DNA from 3 places in the Cryptosporangium minutisporangium genome. Region 3 is predicted to be linked to each of the others. Evidence: riboswitches for the same ligand, from Rfam matches in the RefSeq annotation. Region 3 holds a riboswitch; each other region holds the start of a gene.
What was found. A riboswitch is a leader RNA that binds a small molecule or an ion and turns the genes downstream of it on or off. The one in region 3 is predicted to bind cobalamin.

Region 1 (3,267 bases), on a different contig from region 3:
CAGGTCAGGTCGAGCGATCCGTCCTCTCGCCCGGCGTCGTGGTGGAGCCGGGCGCGTCGGTGACAGGCTCGGTGCTGCTGCACGACGTCGTGATCCGACGCGGTGCGCGGGTGCACGGCGCGGTCGTCGACACCGGGGCTGAGATCGGGGTTGGCGCCACCCTCGGCGCGCCGCCCGGCGACCGCGACGCCGAGAACGAGTCCGCGGACACCGTGGTGCTGGTCGGCGCCGGGGCTCGGGTGGCTGACGGCGCCTCGGTCGCAGTCGGCGCCCGTGTCCCGAACGAGTCCGCGTAGCGAGGCGTGGTCGCCGGACCGGCGGCCTGGCGGATGATGGGCCGGTGACACCGTCGTTCCCTTCACCGACCGATCCGGCCGCCGACCGGTCCGAGGTCTTCCTGCGCTACCTGGACTACTTCCGCGAGACGGTGGTGGCGAAGGCGGCGGCGCTTCCCGACGCCGACCAGCGCGCCAGCCGCCTCCCGACCGGATGGACGCCGCTGGAGCTGCTCAAGCACCTGCGCTACATGGAACGCCGATGGATCGAGTGGGGGTTCGCCGGCCGGCCCGTGGCCGATCCCTGGGGTGACCAGCGGGACGGTCGATGGCACGTCGAGCCGTCCGAGACCCTCGCGAGCCTCATCGCCGAGTTGCGTGCTCAAGGCGTCCGGACCCGCGCCGCGGTCGCGGGCGCCGACCTCTCCGCGGTCGGCGCCCCGGGGCCGCGCTGGGAGGGCGCACCCCCGGCGACGCTGGAGCGGGTGCTCTTCCACGTGCTCCAGGAGTACGCCCGCCACCTGGGTCACCTGGACGTCGCCGCCGAGTTGGCCGGCGGCCCGACCGGCGAGTGAACTGTCCGGCAGTCCCCCGGCCACGTCCGCTGCGCGCCATGGCGGCCTGGTTCGGCGCGGCCCGCCGCTCTCAGACCGCCGCGAACGCCCGGACCGGAGCGGTGCCGGTGTGGGCGAGCCGCAGGGGCGCGGCGGTGAATCGTGCGCCGTGGGGCGGCAGCCGGCCGAGGCCGGTCAGGTGTTCGACGATCGGGATGTCTGCACCGAGCAGGATCGTGCGCGCCGGTCGAGCTGGGTCGTCGGCGTGGTCGAGGCCGATCGCGTCGATGCCGACGACGGCGGCGGCGTGGTCGGCGAGCCACTGCGCCCCGGCCGCCGTGAGGTAGGGGGCGTCTTCGGCGTAGGCGGGCGTCCCGAAGTGGTGGTCGGCGTCGGTGTGCAGCAAGACGGCCTTGCCGGCGACGTCGAACGGAGCGAGCGCGCCGACGTCGACAGCCCGGGTGGCCGCGCCTGTGGTCCGGACGACGACGGCCGGCAGATCGGCGATCCGGCGCAGCGGGAGAGTGCTGAGATCGTGTTCGTGGGTGTCGCGGAACGGAGTGTCGAGGCAGGTAGTCGGCATCCCCGGCTCGGTGACGTGGCTGAGGTCGATCAGCCGGCGCGGCCGGTCGGATGATGTATCGGGCACCGCGGACGGACCGCCGCGGGTGCCCTTGTGGGCCTCGGGAAAGACGCGGAGGGCGCTGAGCTCGACGTGTTCGCTCATCAACAGGCCCAGCGAGGCGACGAACAGTGTCGCGACGTCGGCCGCGGAGACGTCCGCGGTAGGCACGTCGACGCGGAACCCCGCGACCTCCAAGTGTCCGCCGTTGGAGAACTCGACACGCGCGTCGAACTCCGCGCGGAACTGCTGTGCACTCATCGCGCCATCATCGCGGACCGTCGATGTCAGCGGTATTTACGATCTCTGACGCCTACGTACAGTCCGACTGCACTCGCCGAGCAAGGTCCCCGGCGCAACCCGAGCGACCAGCACCGGCTGAGACAACTGGTGTCGGCCCCTACGATGGGGCGCAGTGCTGGTTCGTCCCGTCCTCCAGGCGGGCGTCGTAAGAGGGAACCCGGTGAGAATCCGGGGCTGCCCCGCAGCGGTGAGTGGGAACGACCGCCGTCATGAAGCACTGGGAGCACGAGCTCCTGGGAAGCGACGGTCAGTAGGCACGAGTAGTAGGCCCACGAGTCCGAAGACCTGCCCGCACCGTGCACGCGACCGCGTGCGCCGCCGACGACCCCGAGGGAGGGTCAGGGCGGAGGCCGGCAGTTGCCTGTTGCTGCCCGCGCCTTCCCCTGTCCGTTCCTTCGGTCCATCGGATCTTCGAGGGAAGGACACCATGAGCACGACTTTCGGACGAAGCACCGTCCTCGGTTACCCCCGGATCGGTCCGCGCCGCGAACTCAAGCGGGCCGTTGAGGACTACTGGGCCGGCCGGATCGGCGAGGCTGACCTGCACGCCACCGCCGCCGAACTACGCGAAGGCGTCTGGCGCACGCTGCGTGACGCCGGTCTGGACGCGATTCCGTCCAACACGTTCTCCTACTACGACCAGGTGCTCGATACCGCGGTCGCGGTCGACGCCGTGCCGGAGCGGTTCCGCCACCTCGGTCTGTCCGCACTCGACACGTACTTCGCGATGGCCCGCGGTGTGGATGCCGAACCGGCGCTGGAGCTGACCAAATGGTTCGCGACGAACTACCACTACCTGGTACCGGAGATCGGCCCGGACACCGTCTTGGCGGCCAACCCGGCCAAGGCTCTCGGTGAGCTGGCCGAGGCTACCGAGCTGGGGATCACGACCCGGCCGGTGCTGGTCGGCCCGGCCACGTTCCTGCTGCTGGCGAAGGCCACTGACGGTTCCCCGGAGGGCTTCCGTCCCTTCGACCGGCTCGAGGACCTCGTGGAGGTCTACACCGAGATCCTCGGCGCGCTCGCCGACGCGGGTGCGGAGTGGGTGCAGCTGGACGAGCCGGCGTTCGTCGCCGACCGCACCCCGGCCGAGATCGACGCGCTGCGCGCGGCCTACACACGCCTCGTGGCGGTGGAGCGGCGCCCGCGGATCTTCGTCGCTTCGTACTTCGGTGCGCTTGACGACGCGCTGCCGGCGCTGCTGGACGCCCGCGTCGATGCGCTGGGGCTCGATCTGGTGGCCGGCTCCCGAGATCTGGACAGGCTGGCTGGTCGTGGCACGGTGAGCGGCACGACGATCGTCGCCGGGCTGGTCGACGGGCACAACATCTGGCGCACCGACCTCGGCGCGGCCTCGGCGATCTACGCCACCCTCAGTGGCCTGGCCGACGACGTCGCGGTCTCCACCTCGTGTTCGCTGCTGCACGTCCCGGTCGATCTCACCGCCGAGACCGACCTCGACCCGGCGCTGGTCGAGCGCCTGGCGTTCGCGCGGCAGAAGGTGGACGAGGTC
Region 2 (3,267 bases), on a different contig from region 3:
CCGCGGCCGGTACCGCGTCGGCGGAGAACGCCAGGTCGTCGACGAGGTCGACCATGCCGCAGGAGTGGATCATCCGGACCGCCACGCGTGCGACGTCGGCCGGAAGACCGTCGAGGTCGGCTTCGGCCCGGATCATCGCGAACGACTGCCGATAGATCTCCGCCCCATCGCGGATGTACTGCCAACTCACTGCTTGCTCCTCCTGGCTGCCGCGACGATCGCGGGTAGCTCGTCGACGTCGTCGACCGGGAAACCGTCGACCTGGTAGCCGTCGGCCGTGGCGAGCACGTCGACGTGTACACCGACGGGATGCCCGCAGCGCCGTTCACAGCCGACGAAGTGCACCGGCGAGAGGCCCGGCGCAGGTTGGGCTACCCCGAGCGCGACCGAAGCGTCCGCGCGCACGTCCGCCAGCGACTTGGCGCAGCCGGGCAGCCCGGTGCACGCGGTCGCGGTCGCCCACGGGGACGCCGGGTCGGTGACCAGGCCGACGTCAGTCAACGCGTCCAGCGCGGAAGCACCGACACCCGGCAGCACGACACCGCGCCACGGAGTGACGATGATCTCGTCCCGGGCCAGCTCACCGATCCGCGCCATCTGCACGGCCGTGAGGCGCCCGAGCGGTGCGACCGCGCCGACTCCGCCGGGTGCCACCCCGATCGGTCCGGAGGCGGGCGGCGGCGGCGCGGTGACGTCCGGACGGGACAACGGCACCCCGAGCGCGTCGGCCACCCGGGCGGCGACGCGGGCCGGTCCGTCGTCCACCTCCGCCAGACGCCAGGCCCGGGACTCCTGTGCCCGGCGCTCGGCGAGGAACCCCCACGCGGCCGCCAGAAGGGCGGGAACGGCCTGGTCGACGCGGACCCGCAGACCGCAGTCGACGCCCGCCAGCAGCACCGGGACGGGGTCGGAGCCGAGCAGCACGGTCACGTCCGCACCCAGGCCCGCCACGTCCCGCGCGGAGTCCACCGCGAACAGGAAACGCCCTGGCAGTGCGGCCAGGTCCGGGGAGGCGCAGAGCTCCCGGTCGAGTCCGGTCACGACCGGACGCACGTCGCCGAGCGGAGAGGCGACGATGTTCCGCACCCGCTCGTGCGTGGCGGACGGCAACAACCCGGCGGACGCCAGGCGCATGGCCAGCGCGGTCGGGTCGGCGACGCCCCTGATCTGGACGTTCGCGCGGGAGGTCAGGTCGAGCGGGGCGTACTCCTGTAGCGCGGCCCACTGGGTGAGGCTCACCACACCACCGGGGACCCGGATCCGCGCCAAACCGCCGTCCGCAGCCTCGTGCACCTGCAGCGCGCCTGGACAGCGGTCGGCGTCCAGGCGGCGCGGAGCGGGCACGGCGGTGGGCATACGCCGGATGCTACGTGCCACCCGGGCTACCGCAATTGGGCCCACTTGACGGGAGCGACCCCGATCACCAGTGTTGAGAGGCCACGAGCGGTGTCAGGTGGAGGAAGCCGGTGAGAATCCGGCGCGGTCCCGCCACTGTCACCGGGGAGCGACCCTGCACTCCAAAGCCACTGCGTCAGCGGGAAGGCGAGCAGGGGAGCACCGATCCGGGAGCCAGGAGACTCCGGACGCCGCGAGAGGCAGCGGGCACTACAGCCGTTGCCGAACCACACGACCCGGGGCGCGGACCCCGAGTGAGGACCCCTGCGTGATTCTGCTGCTCTCGACCTCCGACACGGACCTGCTCTCGGCGCGGGCCAGCGGAGCTCCGTACCGCCTGGCCAACCCCGCTCGGACCAGCGTCGACGACCTGCCGGAGCTGCTCGACGGCGTCGACTTGGTCGTGGTCCGCATCCTCGGCGGACGCCGGGCGTGGGAGGAAGGCTTGGACGCGCTGCTGGCCGGGCCGCGGCCGGTCGTCGTACTCGGGGGCGAGATCGCGCCGGACGCGGACCTGATGCAGCTGTCCAGCGTGCCGGCGGGCGTTGCGGCGGAGGCCCACGGGTACCTCGCCCAGGGCGGCGCGGCGAACTTGGAGCAGCTCCACAACTTCCTGAGCGACACGGTCCTGCTCACCGGCCTCGGCTTCGCGCCTCCCGTCGACACCCCGACCTGGGGTGTCCTCGAGCGCCAACCGCGGACCGCAACCGATCCCACGCCGACCCCGGTGGGAGAAGGTCCTGCCGCAGAGACCACAACGAGGTACGGAACCTCAGCAGACGTTCGGAGACGTACTGGTCCGTGCATCGGTGTCCTGTACTACCGAGCGCACCACGTCGCCGGGAACACCTCGTTCGTCGAGGCGTTGTGTGACGCGATCGAGGACGCAGGCGGCCAGGCGCTCCCGGTGTTCTGCGCCTCGCTCCGAGCGGCGCCGGCCGAGCTGCTGCGCACGCTGGAGCGCGCCGACGCCCTGGTCGTGACCGTGCTCGCGGCCGGCGGCACGAAGCCCGCCACCGTCAGCGCCGGCGGCGACGACGACGCCTGGGACGTGGGCGCGCTCGCCGCGCTCGACGTCCCGATCCTGCAGGGTCTGTGCCTGACCAGCAGCCGCGAGACCTGGGCGGCGAACGACGACGGCCTGAGCCCGCTGGACAACGCGACCCAGGTCGCGATCCCGGAGTTCGACGGCCGGATCATCACGGTCCCGTTCTCGTTCAAAGAGATCGACGCCGACGGGCTGACCGTCTACGTCGCCGACCCCGAGCGGGCCGCCCGGGTGGCCGGCATCGCGGTGAAGCACGGTGCGCTGCGGCACATCCCGGCCGCCGAGAAACGCATCGCGCTGATGCTCTCCGCCTACCCCACGAAGCACGCCCGGGTGGGCAACGCGGTCGGCCTGGACACGCCGAAGTCCGCGGTGAAGCTGCTGCAGGCCTTGGCGGACGCCGGGTACTTCCTCGGAGACGGCCTCCCGGGCGTGGAGGCGCAGGACGGCGACGCGCTGATCCACGCGCTGATCAAGGCCGGCGGGCACGACACCGCCTGGCTCACCGAGGAGCAGCTCGCGTCGAACCCGGTCCGGATCCCGGCCGCGACCTACCGCGCGTACTTCGAGTCCCTCGACGAAGATCTGCAGCGGAAGATGCTCGAGCACTGGGGCGAGCCGCCGGGTGAGCTCTACGTCCACGACGGCGACATCGTGCTGGCCGCCCTGCGCGCCGGGAACGTCGTCGTGATGATCCAGCCGCCGCGTGGTTTCGGCGAGAACCCGGTCGCGATCTACCACGACCCGGACCTCCCGCCGAGCCATCACTACCTGGCCGCCTACCGTTGGCTGGCCGCCGAGTTCGGCGCAGATGCCGTCGTCCA
Region 3 (3,267 bases):
CGAGACCACCCGGGAGCTGCTGCGGCGGCTTCCGGAGGCCCGGGTGCTCGTCGTGACGATGCTGGAGGACGACGAGTCGGTGGTCGCCTCGGTGCGGGCCGGTGCGCGTGGTTACCTGCTGAAGGGCGCGACGCCGACCGAGGTCGAGCGGGCGGTACGGGCGGTCGCGAACGGCGAGGTGATCCTGGGACCGCAGGTGGCGGCCCGGGCGATGAACTACCTGTCCGGGGCGCGGACCACCGGGCCGGTGCCGTTTCCCGAGCTCACCGACCGGGAGCGGGAGGTCCTCGACCTGGTCGCGCGGGGGTACGACAACACGACGATCTCGCGTCGGCTGGTGCTGAGCCCCAAGACGGTGCGGAACCACGTGGCGAACGTGCTGACGAAGCTCGGTGTGCCGAACCGTTCCGAAGCCCTGGTTCTTGCCAGGGAACGAGGATTGGGGGCGGCCACCTGAGTGTCAGCGTCTCGGGCTGGGGTAACCGGGAGTAACGGTTGCCGGGCGCTGGGGGTGTCTGATGTTCTTCGCCGACCGGACGGAAGCAGGCCGGGCGTTGGCCACTGCGGTGAGTGAGCACCTCGTCGACCATGGCGATGCGCACCACGTGCCGTTGGTCCTCGGGCTGCCGCGCGGTGGTGTTCCGATCGCGCGTGCGGTGGCCGCCGCGGTCCACGGTGAGCTGGACGTCGTGGTCGCGCGGAAAATCGGCGTGCCGTGGCACCGCGAGCTCGCCCTGGGCGCGGTGACCATCGACGGGCCCGCGCTGTTCGACCAAGGGCTACTCGGACAGGTCGGTCTCCGGCTGGAGGACCTCGACGCGGACGTCGAGCGGGAGCGGGCCGAGGCGCGCCGCCGCACCGAGCGGTACCGGACCGGGCGGTCGGCGCCGGTGGTGGCCGGGCGGACCGTGGTGGTCGTCGACGACGGGTTGGCGACCGGCGCGACCGCGCGGGCCGCGCTCCGGCGGGTGCGGGCCGAGAACCCGGGGCATCTCGTGTTCGCCGCGCCCGTCTGCGCGCCGCAGGCGGTGGCCATACTCCGCACCGAGACCGACGCGGTGGTGTGCGTGAGCGCGCCGCCGGAGTTCCGTGCGGTGGGGTTCCACTACCGAGACTTTCCGCAGCTCACCGACGAGCAGGTCGAAGAGGAGCTGCGCGTCGCCCGCCACGAGAGCGCCGCACTCCGCCTCTGAGCCCGGTGCTTCGGCGCGTGGGGTGGTTTTCGGGAAGACAACCTCGGCGCGGCGAGGTGGCGGGTGGTTTCCCGAAAGGCCACCTCCGGGGCGCCGCTGAGGGGTGGTCTTCCCGAAAAGTCGGGCCGGGGCTCGCAGGGGGTGGGTGCTCTTCCCGAAAAGGCGCCGCCCCCGTGCCCCGCGCACCGCGCCCCGTGCCCCGCGCACCGCGCCCCGTGCCCCGCGCCCCGCGCGCCCGCCCGCGCCCTCACGCACCGCGCACCGAGGGCTGCGCCGCGGGGCCGCGCGACTGCGTGCGCAGGGTGGGTCTTGCGTGACTCGTGTCTCGCGGGGTGGGTGCCCTTTGACGGCAGGCCACGCGGTGAGTCACAGTGTCGCCTGAGCGGAGGGCAGGAAGACCGGTGAGAATCCGGCGCGGTCCCGCCACTGTCACCGGGGAGCCGACCTCACCCAACGGTCACGGCCAGACACGGCTGGAAGGCCGAGGAAACGCGTCGATCCGGGAGCCAGGACACTGCGTCCGCTCCCTGCGAGCATGCTCGCAGGTCACCCACACGCGGGCGTGGACACCCGCGGGAAGGACCCTGGCATGCGCTCGTGCGTGACCGGCGGGTGACCCCGCCGTACCCGTTCTCCGCCGTCGTCGGCCTCGACGACCTCCGCCTGGCGTTGACGCTCAACGCCGTCTCGCCCGCCATCGGTGGCGTCCTGGCCCGGGGCGAGAAAGGCACCGCCAAATCCACCGTCGTCCGGGCGCTGCACGCGTTGCTGCCCGCGATCACGGTTGTTCCCGGGTGCCGGTTCGCCTGCGATCCGGCCGCCCCCGACCCGCTCTGCCCGGACGGGCCGCACGTCGACGTGGTCGCCGAGACCCGTCCGGCGCGGCTGGTCGAGCTGCCGGTCGGCGCGACCGAGGACCGGCTGGTGGGCGCGCTGGACCTGGAGCGCGCGCTCACCGAGGGCGTCCGCGCCTACCAGCCGGGTCTGCTCGCCGCCGCGCACCGGGGCGTCCTCTACGTCGACGAGGTGAACCTGCTCGCCGACCACCTGGTCGACACGCTCCTGGACGCGGCCGGGATGGGCAGCGCCTACGTCGAGCGGGACGGCGTCTCGGTGCGGCACGCCGCCCGGTTCCTGCTGGTCGGAACGATGAACCCGGAGGAGGGCGAGCTCCGCCCGCAGTTGCTCGACCGGTTCGGCCTCACCGTCGAGGTCACCGCCAGTCGAAAGCCGGCCGAGCGCGCGGAGGTCGTGCGGCGCCGGCTGGCCTATGAGGCCGATCCGGAGGGGTTCGCGGCGCGCTGGGCCGCCGCCGACACCGAGCTCGCGGCCCGCATCGTCGACGCCCGCGACCGGCTCTCGGCCGTCGAGCTGAGCGACGCCGCTCTGCGGCGGATCACCGCGGTGTGCGCCGCTTTCGACGTGGACGGGTTGCGCGCCGACCTGGTCACGGCCCGCACGGCGGTCGCGCTCGCGGCGTGGCACGGGCGGGACCACGTCACCGACGAGGACATCCGGCGGGCGGCGGAGTTGGCGTTGCCGCACCGCCGTCGCCGCAATCCGTTCGACGCGCCCGGCCTCGACCAGGACAAGCTCGACGAAGCGCTGCGCGAGGCCGCCGAGAACGACCCGGACGACGATCCGGACGACCCGGGCGACGGTGGCCCCGACGGCGGTGGCTCTGACGACGAGGGCCCTGACGACGGTGGCGGGAGCGACGGTGGCCCGGGTGACGGTGGCCCGGACGGCGGCGCCCCGGACGGTGGTGAGGGGGCGGACGGATCGAGCCCGCCACCTTCCGATACCGACGGCACCGCACCGGAAGCGCCGCCGGCCCCCGCGCCGCAGCCGCGCACCGCGCCCACCGGTGAGGCGCCGGACGGTGTCCCCGGGCTGCCCGGTGCGCCCGCCGAGCAACCAGCCGTGCGGGCGGCGTCCCCCTACCGGACGAGACTGCTCACGGTTCCGGGCATCGGCCGCAGTCAGTCCGACGCCACCGGCCGGCGCTCGGCCGCCGAGTCCCGCCGCGGCCGGGTGGTGCGCGCGACCCGCACGGACGGTCCGGTGACCGACG

Region 1: another riboswitch for cobalamin. It lies ahead of metE (5-methyltetrahydropteroyltriglutamate--homocysteine S-methyltransferase); the one in region 3 lies ahead of ABEB28_RS29695 (putative cobaltochelatase).
Region 2: another riboswitch for cobalamin. It lies ahead of cobN (cobaltochelatase subunit CobN); the one in region 3 lies ahead of ABEB28_RS29695 (putative cobaltochelatase).

What each region holds. Positions count from the first base shown of each region.
Region 1 covers NZ_BAAAYN010000052.1:67,144-70,410, reverse strand. Annotated here, with positions in the region: gene ABEB28_RS35815 (glucose-1-phosphate adenylyltransferase family protein) at 1-296, shown strand, start outside; gene ABEB28_RS35810 (mycothiol transferase) at 341-850, shown strand; gene ABEB28_RS35805 (cyclase family protein) at 921-1,712, opposite strand; cobalamin riboswitch at 1,854-2,061, shown strand; gene metE (5-methyltetrahydropteroyltriglutamate--homocysteine S-methyltransferase) at 2,182-3,267, shown strand, end outside.
Region 2 covers NZ_BAAAYN010000031.1:46,091-49,357, forward strand. Annotated here, with positions in the region: gene ABEB28_RS24130 (precorrin-8X methylmutase) at 1-136, opposite strand, end outside; gene ABEB28_RS24135 (precorrin-3B synthase) at 187-1,356, opposite strand; cobalamin riboswitch at 1,457-1,580, shown strand; gene cobN (cobaltochelatase subunit CobN) at 1,664-3,267, shown strand, end outside.
Region 3 covers NZ_BAAAYN010000043.1:77,658-80,924, forward strand. Annotated here, with positions in the region: gene ABEB28_RS29685 (response regulator) at 1-457, shown strand, start outside; gene ABEB28_RS29690 (phosphoribosyltransferase) at 519-1,193, shown strand; cobalamin riboswitch at 1,584-1,710, shown strand; gene ABEB28_RS29695 (putative cobaltochelatase) at 1,806-3,267, shown strand, end outside.